DNA from 4 places in the Rhizobium cerradonense genome. Region 3 is predicted to be linked to each of the others. Evidence: predicted binding sites of a transcription regulator. Region 3 holds the regulator's gene; each other region holds the start of a gene.
The links. The regulator LexA, encoded in region 3, represses DNA repair genes until DNA is damaged. The targets are predictions, from matches to a motif close to TGTTCNNNNTGTGTTCNG.

Region 1 (3,908 bases), on a different contig from region 3:
CCTCGGCGATTGGCGCCGCCGCCATGCCAAGGCGGTCGCCAACGACGCCGAGTCGGACGACAAGTCCGGCAAGGACAACAAGCAGATTCCTGCTGCCGAATAAACGGCGGATAGACATGAATGAGGACATGCCCGGCTTCCGGGCATGTCCAGCCGCCTCAAGATCCGAAGGCGGGCATGTGCAGCGCCAGTCCTGGCCGCGGCGCCACTATTCTCTCCAAAACACCGTTTTCCTGCTCTGTGATGAGCACGTATTTGCCATCGAGGGTGAAAGCGATGTTGCCCGGCCGCGTGCCATTGGTGCGGATACGGCCGGCGATCTTTCCCGCGGGATCGACCATGCAAATCTCGCCTTGCCCATAAATCGTGCAATAGAGCGTGCCGTTGCGATCAAAGGCCATGCCTGCCGGCCCACATAGCGCCTTCACAGCAGGCGCCGGCATTACCTGCGCAAACAGTTCCTGCCGTCCGCCGACAACCTGGCGGTAGATTTTCCCGGTCAATGTCTCGCTATAATAGAGCAATCCGTCCGGCCCGAAGGCTATGCCGTTGGCATAGAGCAGACCGGTCGCCAGCACGCGCTGCACCCGGCCTTCCGCCGGATCGATCTGATAGACACGGCCGTTATAGGGCGCCTGGAAGAAACCGGGATTGATATCGGCGCCTTCGAGCAGATCGGAGATACGGACGCCTGAATCGGTCATGTAGAGCAGGCCGTCGGGACCAAAGGCCAGATCGTTCGGGTAGAGAAACGGGCCGTCATTGCCGCCTTCGATCACCTGCAAGGTGCGGCCTTCCGGAGACAGCCGGACAAGGGAATTTTCCGGGCCGCCCGCCACCCAGAAACAATTGTCGCCATCGACCGCGAGCCCGGCCGGCCGGCCGCCAGGCCGGCAGATTTCACGGCGGATGCCGCCCACGATCATCGTCAGGCAACGACGACTGTCGTCGGTCTCCACAAGCGCGATGCGACCATCGGTCAGGGCAACAGGCCCCTCCGGCAGACGCAATCCGGTGGCCATCGTCTCGTTCATATTCGGGAACCCTACCCAGCGCACCGAAACCCCAAAAATCGTGTGTCACAGATGGTAAATAAGTACCCCAAAAGCTTTTTCGAGCCGGGTATTCGTTAAATCTGAACCAAATTCATGACGGGAGGGTCACATCTTTGTGCAGATTCGCCCGATCTTGACAGTTTTAGCCAATTCAGAACATTCATCGAACATTCGGATATTATTGCGAACATGATTCGTCGCCGATTCCGTGTTCGTGCGCCCGCCGTCCGAAGCCTTCAGGAGAGCCCATGACAGCCGCCTATCTGGAAAAGCTGAACCCGGAGCAGCGGCAGGCGGTGGAGCACGGCACGACGGTCGATGGCAGCCATATTGCCGGGCCGCTGCTGGTGATCGCAGGCGCGGGCTCCGGCAAGACGAATACGCTGGCCCATCGCGTCGCGCATCTCATCGTCAAAGGCGCCGATCCCCGCCGCATCCTGCTGATGACCTTCTCCCGCCGTGCGGCGGCCGAAATGGGCCGCCGCGTCGAGCGCATCTGTCGCGAGGTGCTTGGCGCCAATGCCGGCATCATGGCCGATGCGCTTGCCTGGACCGGCACGTTTCATGGCATCGGCGCGCGGCTCCTGCGCGATTACGCCGAACAGATCGGCCTCGACCCGGCCTTCACGATCCACGACCGCGAAGACAGCGCCGATCTGATGAACCTCATTCGCCACGAACTCGGCTTCTCCAAGCTGGAAAACCGCTTTCCGACCAAGGCGACCTGCCTCGCGATCTATTCCCGCGCCGTCAATTCGGAAGCGCCGCTCGAAGAGGTGCTGCGCGATTTCTTCCCCTGGTGCGCCGCCTGGGACAAGCAGTTGCGCGACCTCTTCGCGGCCTATGTCGAAGCCAAGCAAGCGCAAAATGTGCTCGATTACGACGATCTGCTGCTCTACTGGGCGCATATGCTGCACGAGCCGCTGATCGCCGAGGATATAGGCGGCCGCTTCGACCATGTGCTGGTCGACGAATATCAGGATACCAACCGGCTGCAGTCATCGATCCTGCTGGCGCTGAAACCTGACGGCCACGGGCTGACCGTTGTCGGCGACGATGCGCAGTCGATCTATTCCTTTCGCGCCGCGACCGTGCGCAACATTCTCGACTTTCCGACCTCTTTTACGCCCGCCGCCAATATCGTCACGCTCGACCGCAACTACCGCTCGACGCAACCCATTCTCGCCGCCGCCAATGCGGTGATCGATCTTGCCTCCGAGCGTTTCACGAAGAATCTGCGCACAGAACGCCAGAGTGCTGAGCGTCCGCGGCTGGTCACGGTGCGCGACGAAAGCGATCAGGCGCGTTATATCGCCGATCAGGTGCTGGAAAATCGGGAGAGCGGCGCCAAGCTCAAGCAGCAAGCGGTGCTCTTCCGTACCTCAAGCCATAGCGGACCGCTGGAAGTCGAGCTCACCCGCCGCAACATTCCCTTCGTCAAATTCGGCGGGCTGAAGTTTCTCGACAGCGCCCATGTGAAGGACATGCTCGCTGCCCTTCGCTTTGCCCAGAACCCGCGCGACCGTGTCGCCGGCTTCCGGCTGATGCAGCTTTTGCCGGGCGTCGGCCCTTCGACTGCCCAGCGCGTGCTCGATCATATCGGCGAACAGGCCAGTCCAATGGCGGCCCTAGCCGATTTTCCGGCGCCGCCGCGCTCGGGAGAAGACTGGACGGCCTTCGTTGCGACTATGCAGGAGTTGAAGGCCGGCAAGGCGGGATGGCCGGCGGAAATCGGCCTCGTACGGCAATGGTACGAACCGCATCTGGAGCGGGCGCACGAGGACGCAGCGACGCGCCAGGCGGACCTGATCCAGCTCGAACAGATCGCCAGCGGCTATGGCTCGCGCGAGCGCTTCCTCACCGAACTGACGCTCGATCCACCCGATGCCACCAGCGACCAGGCCGGCACGCCGCTGCTTGACGAGGATTATCTCATCCTCTCGACCATCCATTCCGCCAAGGGCCAGGAATGGACGAAGGTGTTTGTCCTCAATGCCGTCGATGGCTGCATTCCGGCTGATCTCGCGGTCGGCTCCTCCTCCGAGATCGAGGAGGAGCGGCGGTTGCTCTATGTTGCCATGACACGTGCCAAAGACAGTCTCGATCTCGTCATCCCGCAGCGCTTCTTCATCCATGGCCAGCATGCGCAGGGCGACCGGCATGTCTTTGCCTCGCGAACGCGCTTCATTCCGGCGACATTGCTGCAGTTTTTCGAGGTTTGCGGCTGGCCACAGGCCCGCGCCGAAAGCGCTGCCGCCATCAGGGCGCGGCAGGTAAGAGTCGATGTGGGTGCGCGCATGCGCGGCATGTGGCGGTGAATTGGGGCCCATTTGTCGAGGCCGCTTTTCCGGCGTCGGAGCTTCAACTCACTCGATCATCACGAGTAATATTCAATCCGCCTCCCGAAACATCTCAATAATGGCCGAAAAATCGCGGCCGCCATTGCCGAGCTTTTCAAAGAGTGCGTAGAGCTGCGCCGCTTCGGCACCCAGCGGCGTGGATGCGCCGGTTGACAGCGCTGCCTCCTGTGCCAATCGCAGATCCTTCAGCATCAGTGCTGCCATGAAGCCCGGTTTGTAGTCGTTATTGGCCGGCGAGGTCGGCACAGGGCCGGGCACCGGGCAATAGGTATTGATCGACCAGCATTGGCCCGAAGAGGTCGAGGCGACGTCGAAGAGCGCCTGATGCGAGAGGCCGAGCTTTTCGCCGAGCACGAAGGCCTCGCAGACGCCGATCATGGAAATGCCGAGGATCATGTTGTTGCAGATCTTCGCCGCCTGCCCGGCGCCTGCGTCGCCGCAATGGACGATCTTCCGGCCCATGACTTCCAGCAGCGGTTTGGCGCCTGCAAAA
Region 2 (3,908 bases), on a different contig from region 3:
GACCGTTTCCGATACGCGCACGCTCGCCGACGACAAGTCCGGCGATACGCTGGTTGCCCGTATCGCGGAAGCCGGTCATAGGTTGGCTGCGCGCGCCATCGTTCCCGACGACAAGAAGCGTATTCGAAGCCAGGTGGAGGCCTGGACGCAGGACGAAACCATCGACGTCGTCATCACCACCGGCGGCACCGGCTTTACCGGCCGCGATGTCACGCCCGAAGCGCTGGAGCCCTTGTTCGAAAAGCGGATGGACGGGTTTTCCGAGGTGTTCCATCGCATCTCCTACGACAAGATCGGCACGGCGACGATCCAGTCGCGTGCAACCGGCGGCGTTGCCAACGCCACCTTCATCTTCGTGCTGCCGGGCTCCCCTGGCGCCTGCAAGGATGCCTGGGACGGCATTTTAAAGGCGCAACTCGACTACCGCCATATGCCCTGCAATTTCGTGGAGATCATGCCGCGGCTCGATGAACATCTAAAGCGCGGTGCCGGCTCAAAATAAGCTGGCGCTTTATGCCTTCGATCCAGGCAAGGCAGGAATTGATTCCCAATTCTGACCCGTGAGGATCACGCAGCTTCGGCCGGAGACACCGGTGATCATCATTGTCCAACTGCCGCTTTCAGCAGCGAAGACCTCGATAATATTCCTCGGATCGAGCTGACCAATGGCCGAGAGCTTTTCGGAATAGTGCGCTTCCAGGAAAGCGACCATATCGGCGCGCTCAGCGCATGCGAACATCGCTTGCGAAGCTGCAGTACTCGGATGAAGGATTGTCGTTGCCACAAGGGCCGTTCCGATGAGGCGGCAGAGCATCGTGCGTCCCATGACGCACCTCCTTTCGCCGGAAATCCGGCGGAAGAGGAGAGTTCCGCTGACCTGCTCTGCCGCATACCGGCATCTTCATGGTCGGCCGCCTGACGCGACACGCGAGACGTGCCGCCATATGAAAATTATGACAGAAATTCTCTTATTTTCAAATGGAATCTGGATTGATTACAATGCGCTACCGTGCCGCGCGTGCGACCCAAGAGGGAATCAGCTCGCTCGACAGTTGGCGGCTCTTTTGCCCCCTGGCGAATTCGGCAAGCCGCATGCCCGTTTTGGCGGCGGCGATGGCCTGTCGCTTGGAGAGGAGCAAACCCAGTTCCAGAGGCGGCAGGCTGCGACCGATGCGCTGGAACAAAGGCCGTCGATAACCCCGCGAGGCGGTGAAGCGCGCCGGCACCTTATTCAGCGAGACATATTCGGCAATCTCATCGATCCAGCCGGCTTGCGGGCGGGCGCCGGGCTCGACGAAAAGCAGCCATTCGCCGCGCGCCGAATGCAGTATGTCTTTGATATCCCACTGGGAATAGAAACGGCAGCCGGCAGCGTCGGCCACATGCGAGGTGCCATCACGCGAGCCATGATCGAGCACGACGACGTCGCACACCAAACCTTCGATCGCGCCCGCTACCAGGGCCGCCAATGTCTGCGCCAGCTCAGGTTCTTGATCCTGGCATTCGATGATTACTGTCAACATTGCCCATTTATAGAGCGCCGCACAATTTATTGCCAGCACATAACCCGTTAAACCCGAAGGTTTAGACAAGGCTTATGTGCAGGTTCACAATGCCACCGGGACCTCTGCTCGTCGGCATGGACACGCTGCGCGGCGGAGCGTAATCGCGCATTTTGTTCTTGCAATGTTCTCGTTTGTCGGATAGGAATTTAATCATCTTAGACGCGGCATGCGATGCCATGAACCGCCCCGGAGTTACCGATGAACGAGCAGTCCCTTGCAGGGCAGGTCGCATTTGCGCCTGCCAATACGGCAGATGTTGCCAATGCTTTGATCGCCGACACCGGTCTCAGAGTCGAGATCGACCGCCGGCGCGGTCGCGGCGCCGGGCTGAACCCGAGCGGCCGATTCGAACCGCTGCGACGTGAGACATTCGATGACGGCTGGCAAACACTCGAAGAACTGCCGCCCTTCAAAACCGAAGTCCAGGTGGAGAAGCCGCGTACGGCAATCACACGCAACGAATCGCCCGATATATCCTTCGATCGTTCCATCAATCCCTATCGTGGCTGCGAGCATGGCTGCATCTATTGTTTCGCACGGCCGACGCATGCCTATATGGGCCTGTCGGCGGGACTCGATTTCGAATCGAAGCTCTTCGCCAAGCCGGACGCGGCGCGGCTTCTGGAACGGGAGCTGGCCAAGCCCGGCTACAAGCCGCGCGTCATCGCCATCGGCACCAATACTGATCCCTATCAGCCGATCGAGAAGGAATGGCGCATCATGCGGCAGATTCTCGAAGTGCTGAACAAGGCAAACCATCCGGTTGCGATCGTCACCAAGTCAGCGCTGATCATGCGCGATATCGATATTCTCCAAGAGATGGCCGCCAAGAACCTGGTTCGGGTCGGTATTTCCGTGACCACGCTCGACCGCAAGCTGGCGCGCACCATGGAACCGCGCGCGGCGACGCCGCAGCGGCGGCTGGAGGCGATACGGGTGCTCAGCGAAGCCGGTATCCAGACTGCAGTCATGGTGGCGCCGATCATTCCGGCGCTCAACGACCACGAAATCGAACGCATTCTCGACGCCAGCAAGGCCGCCGGCGCCATGGAAGCAACCTATGTCATCCTGCGCCTGCCGCTGGAGGTCAGCCCGCTCTTCCGCGACTGGCTGCTGCAGAACTATCCGGATCGCTACCGCCATGTCATGTCGCTGATCCGCTCAATGCGCGGCGGCAAGGATTACGATGCCGAGTTCGGCAAACGCATGAAGGGCGCAGGCCCCTATGCCTGGCAGATCAGCCGCCGTTTCGAAATGGCGACCAAGCGGCTGGAGCTCACCCGCCGCAGTATCGCATTGCGAGACGACCTGTTTGTGCCGCCGGATGGCAGCGGCGTGCAGCTATCGCTGCTTTGAGCGGTTCAGCTTTCGCGGAATCTTAGAACCGCTCTATCTTTTTGTTTTTTCGCAATTCCGGACGGAAAGCGGCTCACGCACTTTTCCTGGAATTGCTCTGACCCTTTCCCGCGGGTTTCCCTGCCCGCCGGAAGAGCCCCCTGGTTCGCCGCCTTGATCCACCGGGGGCTTGCAGGAGATCGGATGGTGTGCGAGCTTGCCGCATGCCACGCAGCACACCATCCGATTCTCCCATGCTTTTCGACGAGGGCCCGATCGTTCCAACCTTCGAGTTGGAGCTGATTGCCCGCCGCGCTGGACACTGGCCTGTCGCAGGTGCCGATGAAGCCGGGCGCGGGCCTCTTGCAGGTCCAGTCGTCGCGGCCGCAGTCATTCTCGATCCGGAACGCATTCCCGAGGGATTGAACGATTCCAAGCAGCTTTCGGCCATCAGGCGCGAGGCGCTGTTTGTCGAAATCCTCTCGACCGCGACCGTCTCCATTGCTTCTTCGAGTGCGGCCCGTATCGATATCACTGATATTCGCAAGGCGAGCCTTGATGCCATGCGTCGTGCCATATGCAGCCTGGCCATACCGGCAAGCTACGTCCTGACGGATGGGCTGGACGTGCCTGGCGGCCTCGCTTGCCCGGGAAAAGCCGTGGTCAAGGGCGATGCCCGCTCCTTTTCCATTGCCGCAGCCTCGATCGTCGCCAAGGTGACGCGCGACCGGATGATGGCCCGCGCCGGAGATGTCTTCCCCGCATACGGCTTTGCCGCCCATGTCGGCTACGGGACGCCTGAGCACCGCGCCGGCATCGAGAAGCACGGCCCCTGCTCGCTACATCGCATGAGTTTCCGGCCGCTCCGACGGGATGAAGCCTGACAGCCGCGAGTTCTCGTTATCCTGCGAGGCAGGCCATGATCTCGCTTCGGTGCTCGCTGATATAGGCAACATCGCGCCGGTAGATATCAGCATGGCCCTCTTCAATGTTGCGGCGATATCTTTC
Region 3 (3,908 bases):
CGGCGATCGACGCCGCTGTTCGCGGTGCGCTGAAGAGCGTCGTCGTTCTGATTTTGGCCGATCTCTGCTGGCAATTGTCGAGGGCATTCATTGACGAGAAATTGAGCGCCGCCGACAGCAGTGCCTCCTCGCCATCGGCGGAAGCCGCGCGCGCGGGCCGCCTTCGCACCCTGTTGCCGATCTTCCGCAACGCGCTGGCAGCCATCGTTATCGCAGCCGCCGTCCTCACCGTGCTGTCCGAAATGGGCGTGCAGATCGGGCCGTTGATTGCGGGGGCCGGCATATTCGGCGTGGCGATCGGCTTCGGCTCGCAAACGCTCGTCAAGGATATCGTCAGCGGCATTTTCTACCTGATGGACGATGCCTTCCGCGTCGGCGAATACGTTCAAAGCGGCAGCTACAAGGGAACCGTGGAATCTTTCAGCCTGCGTTCCGTCAGGCTTCGACATCATCATGGTCCGGTGTTCACAGTTCCCTTCGGCGAACTCGGCGCCGTTCAGAACATGAGCCGCGACTGGGCGATCGATAAATTCCTGCTACGGGTTCCGTTCAATACCGACGTCACCAAGGCGAAAAGGATCGTCAAGCAAATCGGAGAGCAGTTGAAAGAAGATCCGGAAATCGGACCGCAGATTCTTGAAACCCTGAAAATGAAGGGGGTGGAGCAAATTGGCGACTTCGGTATCGAACTGAGTTTTGCCTTTACCGCCCTCCCCGGTCGGCAAACCTACATACGGCGCCAGGCCTATACCATGATCCGCGACGCATTCATGGAAAACGGCATCGACTTCGCTCAGCCGACAGTGCAGGTGGGTGGCGAGGAAAAATCCGATGCCGCGATCGCAGCCATGACACTGCAGAGAAAGAAGATCGCTGAGCAAATGACGCAATCGGCAGCGCCGCCGACCTGAACGTTCGCGCGAGATCAGTAACCAGCCTCATCTCCGCGCGCTTCTTTGGCAAGGCGACACCTCTGGGGCGGATACCGGATGACGTTGGACAGAAAGGAGATCCAATGTGCTGAACGACCATCTGACGTCTATTGCCGCGCACGTTATTCAGATAGCGCTGACAGCGGTCTTTCTGCTGGCGGGCACTGCCGGGTGCCTCAATGTCTTTTCGGCCAGGCTCGCCCGCGTCTCCGACCGGGTCAACAGCCTTTTCGAACGGGTGACCTCTGAGGACCCGGATGAAACACGGTTGCTGCAGCTCTACTATCTGCGGCGGCGAACATTGGCGCTGGAGATCGCAGTTCTGCTCGGCACGACATCGGGCGTGTTCACATGCCTTGCGACGCTCGGCCTCATGGGCGGTGCGATTCGCCAGCAGTTTCGCGAGCAATTGCTGCTCTGGCTCTTTGGGCTTGCCGTCTTCGCACTCATGGGCGCCTTTGTGGCCTTTCTCGTCGAGATGATTCTGGCCGGGCGCAGCATGCTAAGGCAGATCGCCAACGACCGTACCTTGCTCGAGCACCGGCACGGGAGTTCGAGGAAAAGTTCAACCTATTGATATCCCGTCGAATATTACTACGGATGGCACCAATCCCGGCCCCTCAGAAATCCGGATTCCCAGTCAGATCCATAGCTTGCTCTCCATGGTTCGGAGAGTGTCGTCCTCCAAAGAGCTTATAGAACGAAGAACATGGCTTTTCGCCGCCTTGGAGATAATCAGTTTTGGGATCGTCCGAAATTTTGCTTCGCCCGATTCCGCATATATTTCTGCTATTTAGTTTGAAGGTGCCGGGAAAAAATCATCTGCCCGGGACCTGTTATGTTCCCCATTTATTTGATGCACCTACAAAATGTTCACCGAAATTTAAGGGCTTGCGGAACACATATGGAACATATAGTGTCCGTTCTGGATTTGTTTCACGACACCTTCTCAGTCCCGAGGTTCAAAACGATGTTGACGCGCAAGCAGCAGGAACTGCTTCTCTTCATTCACGAACGAATGAAGGAGTCCGGTGTTCCGCCATCTTTCGACGAGATGAAGGATGCGCTGGACCTTGCGTCCAAATCCGGTATTCACCGTCTCATCACGGCTTTGGAAGAGCGCGGCTTCATCCGTCGCCTGCCGAACCGAGCCCGAGCGCTGGAGGTCATCAAGCTGCCGGAGGCCTATAGCCCGAGCCTGCAGCCTCGCCGCGGCTTTTCGCCAAGCGTCATCGAGGGTAGCCTTGGCAAGCCGCAACTTGTGCCGCCGCCCGCACCCGCAAAGCCGGTGAGTGAGGACAACAACAGTTCGGTTTCGGTACCCGTCATGGGCCGCATTGCCGCCGGCGTTCCGATCTCGGCCATCCAGAACAATACTCACGACATCACCGTTCCCGCCGACATGCTCGGCTCCGGCGAGCATTATGCGCTGGAGGTCAAGGGCGACTCGATGATCGATGCCGGCATCTTTGATGGCGATACCGTCATCATCCGCAACGCCACGACCGCCAATCCCGGCGACATCGTCGTCGCTCTCGTCGATGATGAAGAGGCGACATTGAAGCGCTTCCGCCGCAAGGGAGCCTCGATCGCGCTTGAAGCGGCAAACCCTGCTTACGAAACCCGCATCTTCGGGCCGGATCGAGTGAAGGTACAAGGCAAGCTCGTCGGTCTCATTCGCCGCTATCACTGACCGGTGACGCCGGCTTGAGCGGCGCGCCAAAAGTGTCTGTTCGCCAGTCGTAGGAGCGATGCAGGCTCCATGGCCGCGAAAGGTTTTCAAACGCTGCCGTCATTATCGGTTTATCGGTGCTAAGGCTCATTTCGATGGACCCTGTGCGGCGCAATGTTGCACCTGTGAAGAGCGTGGCGCCAGAGCGGCAGCGATCAAGACGCAGCCGTACGGAGGTGATGACGATATTGGCCGTGTCGCAGGCCGGAGCGAGATAGGCGGCATCTTCAATGGTGACAAGCATGTCGCCATTATCCAGCATTGCCACGCACCATGCACCTTTTTGGCAGGCGAAACCGCCCGGCCCGGCCGCGTCTAATGCCGCATCCATCGCCTTTCGAACGGTGCTCTGTTCTTCGGAATTCAGGCGACGATGCTTGTCTGATTTGCTGATTTTGGGGAGCTGACTATCCGGCGGAAGCATCGTTGGCGGTTGCTGCTCGGTGATCGCCAATGCTCTTTGCCACTGCTCGAAGATGAAATCCGGCGGTTTTTCGCGGTTTGTCGTCAGCGCACCGTTGCGCAACAAGGCGACCAGCGTGCCGTCCTCGGAGATCATGAGATCAGGCTTCAGGACACCGGGGCCGAGCGCCACGACTGCGACCGAACCGGTGATCAAGAGCGCACCTGCATGTCGCAGCCATGTTCTCAGCAAGGTCATCAGCAAGAAGCCGGCTATGACCGTCGGGAACAGCCAGACCGGCAGCCGGCCGAAGGGAATATTACCGCCCCAGGCGGCAACCGTTTTGGCAATGACGATGACGACATCAAGTCCCCAGCCGGTTATCTGCCAGAAAGGGGCATCAACGCCAAATGGCATCAGTAGCGTCGCCGCCATGCCAAACGGCATGACGACAAAGGAGACGACCGGCATAGCCGCCAGATTGGCAACGAGGCCATATGTCGCCAACCGGTGAAAATGTTCTATCGAGAAGATTGCCGTCGATGCGCCGCCTATAAAAGAGGTCGACAATATGCTTCCGAAGAAACGGGAAACGAAGAGCAGCGGACGCATGACCCGGAACCGGGAGAGAACGCTCTCCCGATGCGGCCTCCTCGCCCAGAGCGAATAGCCGGACACCAACGCCAGGGTCGCGGCGTAAGACATCTGAAAACTTGGTCCGAGCGCCTGCGAAGGCGACAGTATGAGAATGACTATCGCCGATAGCGCCACGTTGCGCAGGCTGATGGATGGCCGGTCGAAGAGCACGGCGATCAGCATGATCGCCATCATGATGAAGGCA
Region 4 (3,908 bases), on a different contig from region 3:
GTCGGCATCGTGGCATTGGTCGCACTGCTATTGCTCAAGCGGCTGCCGGGCGTCCCCGGCGCCTTCCTCGTGCTCGCTGCCGGCATCCTCGCCTCTTCTGCCTTTGGCCTCGACGGCCATGGTGTCGCGTTGGTCGGGACGATCGAGGTCCTGCCGCAATGGCCTTCGCTTCCCGATGCCGGCTGGCCCGCTTATTCGCGGCTGGTGCAATTTACCGTGCCGCTGGTGCTCATTCTCTTTGCCGAATCCTGGGGTACGATGCGGGCCTTGGCGCTGCGCTACGGCGATGCTCTGGAGGTCAATCGCGAGTTGGGGGCGTTGGGCTTTGCCAATATCGCCAGCGCCGTCGTCCAGGGCATGCCTGTCGGCGCCGGTTTTTCCGCAGGTTTCGCCAGTGAGGCGGCAGGGGCCAAGACGCGGGCCACCGCCGTCTTTGCCGCCATCGGCCTTGCCATTCTGATCGCCTGCGCCGGGCCGCTGGTGGCGCGGCTGCCGGAGCCGGTGCTTGCCGCCGTGGTGATTGCGGCCCTCACGCATGCGCTCGACCCCGGCCCGATCCTTCGACTGCGGCGGCTTCATCGTGATTTCTATGTCGCGCTCGGTGCCGCGGCTGGCGTACTGATCTTCGGCGTCCTCAACGGCATGCTGCTGGCGATCGTACTTTCGCTCGTCGCAATGATGCATCGATTGGCATCCCCCTATGTCGCCCGCCTCGGACGGCTGGGAGGCAGCCATAATTTCGTCGACGTCAGCCGCCACCCGGAGGCGATAGAAACGCCCGGCATTGCGATCTGGCGTCCCGGCGAGCCGCTGTTTTTCGGAAATGCCGATATGATCCTTGGCGAGATTCTGATGCGCAGCCGCGCCGAAACGGGACTGAAGGCCGTGGTGCTGAGTCTGGAGGAAAGCTTCGATCTCGACAGCTCCGCGCTCGACGCTTTGATGGAATTCGACAATGCCATGCGCATTGCCGGCATCCGCGTGCAATTCGCGCGTGCTCATGATAAAGCCCGCGACCTCATGGCCGCTGCCGGAATGACCGATCTCGAAAATCGCTGCAGCTTCAGCGTTGACGACGCGGCCGCGGTGGTTGCACCGGCGGTGGGGAACGGCTGACCTCTGTAGCCGGCTTAGTTCAGCAGCCAGTAGCAAAGATGCTCGTGCCTGCCTTCCCCCTGGAGGCTATGGACCAGCACAAAATCCCGGACGGTCCACCCTACGGGTTCGTCAAGCACGACTTCCGGAATCAATTGACCCCGATATAGCAAGGTCATATGCGGCTCAAATTCCCTTCTATCGTTATTTGCAAAGCCGGTGAACCGCATTGCGTCATCCAGTTCTTGACGCAGCGCTTTCAGTTCCGCATTTCCTTCCTTGCACCATAGGACAAGGGGGCGATTGTCGCCATTACCGAAGCTGACGGCTCGATCGAAAACCACTTGGAATGATGGCTTCCTGACGGTCGACGCCGCTTGCATTGCCGCAAATGCGATCTCATGCGGTGGCTCATGCATGCCGGCGTAGGAGCCCAACTGGTAAAGCGTAATATGAAACAGATCCGAGGGGCGCGGCTTTGCGAAGAAACGGTATTGCCGATGCAGATCGCTTGCTAATTTGGCACTTGACGAAGCAACCTCCCGATCAGGCAGTACAGCAAAATAAAGACCAGCCGAATGCATCGGATCGGCTTCAGATTTCCTGACTCGTGATCCTCCGCCAAGATTGAGCGAAAGCTGTGCGTTGTTCTTCATGAGATCGCTTCAAAGCCAGCCGGCCTTGCCTCGTGCTGTTCTTGCTGAGCGCTGATATCCTACGGTCGCCTAGTCTTAAAATCAAGAACAAATAGAGAACAAATTGAAGTGGCCGCAATTGGCCGGGAAGATCGGATATTTCATCGCATCCCTCGATTTGGAAAAAGCACCGAATAAAACTGCCCTTCGATTGTTCACCGCAGGTCAGGGCATTTTGGCCCGCTCTCAACAAGGGAATGACCTCACATGTTGATCAAAACCATCTTCTCCGCCGTTCTTTTCGCCTTCATCGGTCTCGGCGTCTCCGCCTGCTCCACCACCGGCTCCGGCGGCGGCATGACGCAGAATTCGGCTCCGGCCGGCGGAGGGTATTGATAAGCTCCCAAGCTGGGTGGGAAGTGGTGTGGCGGATGTTGCCGTCGCAGCATCGGCATCGCTTCCTTCACTCCGCAAAATGTTGGCAACAATCGGCCTGCGCAAGAATCGGGTTGAATTCGGGTGCCAGAGGCACGATTTTCATGGCAAGTGGAAACACGGAGACTTTGCCATGAGCGAGACAAGGCAACATTATCTGATCTTCGAAACCGTCGGTGGTTTCTGTGGGATTGCGTGGAACGACATCGGTGTCACTCGCTTCCAATTGCCGACGAAAAGCGCTGAGGCGACCGAGCGCCTCATGCTTCGCCGTTTGCCAAATGCACGACCTAGCGCGCCGACGCCCGATGTCGCCGATGCGGTTGCCGCCGTAAAGCGTTATTTCGCTGGCGAAACAATCGATTTCTCCGGCGTGAAACTGGATCTCAGCGAGCAGGACGATTTCTTCAAGCAGATCTATGCCGCAGCGAGGCAGGTAGGGTGGGGGCACACCACCACCTATGGCGCGCTAGCCAAACAGCTCGGCGCCGGTCCGGAAGCGGCGCGCGACGTCGGCCAGGCCATGGCCAAGAACCCCGTGGCGCTGATCATTCCCTGCCACCGCGTCTTGGCCGCCGGCGGCAAGATAGGCGGCTTCTCCGCGCCCGGCGGTTCGACCGCCAAGGCTCGCATGCTGGAACTGGAAGGCGTCCAGCTCGCGCCGCCGAAGCCCGTGCAGCAATCCCTGGGTTTCTGAACGTTGGTCGTGTGCATAACGCGCCCGGAGGGTCACGCGTCCGTGGATGCGGCCGCATCTCCGGCGATGGCCCGAGCCGTTCCGGGCTGAGGACGCAGCAGCAGATAGAACGCGGCGACATGCGTGATCATCAATAGAGGCACATAGATGATCGGGATTGCGTAGGTGGCGCCCAACTGTCCGGCGAACCCGGGAAGGTCGAATTGGGTGCCATTATAGTAGTCGACGATGAGGTCGACTGTCCCCACAACATTGAAGGCAATGGTGAACAGCCAAAAGAGCGGACGTATCCTTACGGTGAGAAGCGCCAGCATGGCGAGCAGGCCGGTTGCAAAGTCACCATAAGCGGCTGATATCGCGAAGCCGGCGGGCAGATTGGGGCCGACGACGCCGGGAACAATGAAGACCAGCCCGAAGAAACGGAAACTGTGCAGCGTGGCGATGGCGCGTTGCGCTTCGACCTGATCCATGGATTTGAGCTTCGGCCAGACGTAGGCTCCGAAGCAGAGCAGCCAGGGGACGTAACCCAGAACGAGATGTAGCTGGAAGATGATTGCGGGCGACATGTAGCCTCCTATGGTGTGCTAGCTCATGCGGTCTCAAACACGGTGGTCGGAATGCCGAGCCGGGCCGTCCGGGTCAGATGTACGACCGCTATCGCCTGGCGACTATTCGCTATAATGTTGACGGGCCATGAAGCAGAATTTCACAGTCAGACGAGGCGCGCTCGATGGGGTGGAGGCGTTCCTGAGCGTTGCCGAGCACCGCAGTTTTCGCAGAGCGGCCGCGGAACTCGGGGTAACTCCATCGGCGATCAGCCAAGTGGTGCGCGCACTTGAGGCGCGCGTCGGCGCAGCGCTCTTCCTGCGCACCACGCGCAGCGTAGGCCTGACCGAAGCAGGAGAACGATTCCTGTCGCGCGCAAAGCCGGCCTTCGAAGAGCTCGTCGCTGCAAGCGAGGTCGCCGGTCAACTCGGAGAGCGGCCGGCCGGATTATTGCGCCTCGCCGTGCCGCGTTCGGTCGTGCCGATCGTGCTGGAGCCACT

Region 1: a site for LexA is predicted at 1,208-1,225, ahead of PH547_RS17025 (ATP-dependent helicase). Genes of this name have one in related genera too.
Region 2: a site for LexA is predicted at 1,677-1,694, ahead of PH547_RS24170 (PA0069 family radical SAM protein). Genes of this name have one in related genera too.
Region 4: a site for LexA is predicted at 1,835-1,852, ahead of PH547_RS18400 (2'-5' RNA ligase family protein). Genes of this name have one in related genera too.

The regions. Positions count from the first base shown of each region.
Region 1 is NZ_JAQJCK010000007.1:58,252-62,159, forward strand. It holds gene secD (protein translocase subunit SecD) at 1-103, shown strand, start outside; gene PH547_RS17020 (SMP-30/gluconolactonase/LRE family protein) at 159-1,034, opposite strand; gene PH547_RS17025 (ATP-dependent helicase) at 1,304-3,373, shown strand; gene mmsB (3-hydroxyisobutyrate dehydrogenase) at 3,446-3,908, opposite strand, start outside.
Region 2 is NZ_JAQJCK010000013.1:14,428-18,335, forward strand. It holds gene moaB (molybdenum cofactor biosynthesis protein B) at 1-502, shown strand, start outside; gene PH547_RS24160 (hypothetical protein) at 512-826, opposite strand; gene PH547_RS24165 (glycosyltransferase family protein) at 1,005-1,523, opposite strand; gene PH547_RS24170 (PA0069 family radical SAM protein) at 1,764-2,921, shown strand; gene PH547_RS24175 (ribonuclease HII) at 3,125-3,784, shown strand; gene PH547_RS24180 (phosphotransferase enzyme family protein) at 3,801-3,908, opposite strand, start outside.
Region 3 is NZ_JAQJCK010000001.1:178,434-182,341, reverse strand. It holds gene PH547_RS00960 (mechanosensitive ion channel family protein) at 1-911, shown strand, start outside; gene PH547_RS00955 (DUF2721 domain-containing protein) at 1,018-1,509, shown strand; gene lexA (transcriptional repressor LexA) at 1,903-2,625, shown strand; gene PH547_RS00945 (ComEC/Rec2 family competence protein) at 2,606-3,908, opposite strand, start outside.
Region 4 is NZ_JAQJCK010000007.1:331,823-335,730, reverse strand. It holds gene PH547_RS18405 (SulP family inorganic anion transporter) at 1-1,116, shown strand, start outside; gene PH547_RS18400 (2'-5' RNA ligase family protein) at 1,131-1,751, opposite strand; gene PH547_RS18395 (hypothetical protein) at 1,998-2,126, shown strand; gene PH547_RS18390 (methylated-DNA--[protein]-cysteine S-methyltransferase) at 2,299-2,862, shown strand; gene PH547_RS18385 (hypothetical protein) at 2,895-3,428, opposite strand; gene PH547_RS18380 (LysR family transcriptional regulator) at 3,556-3,908, shown strand, end outside.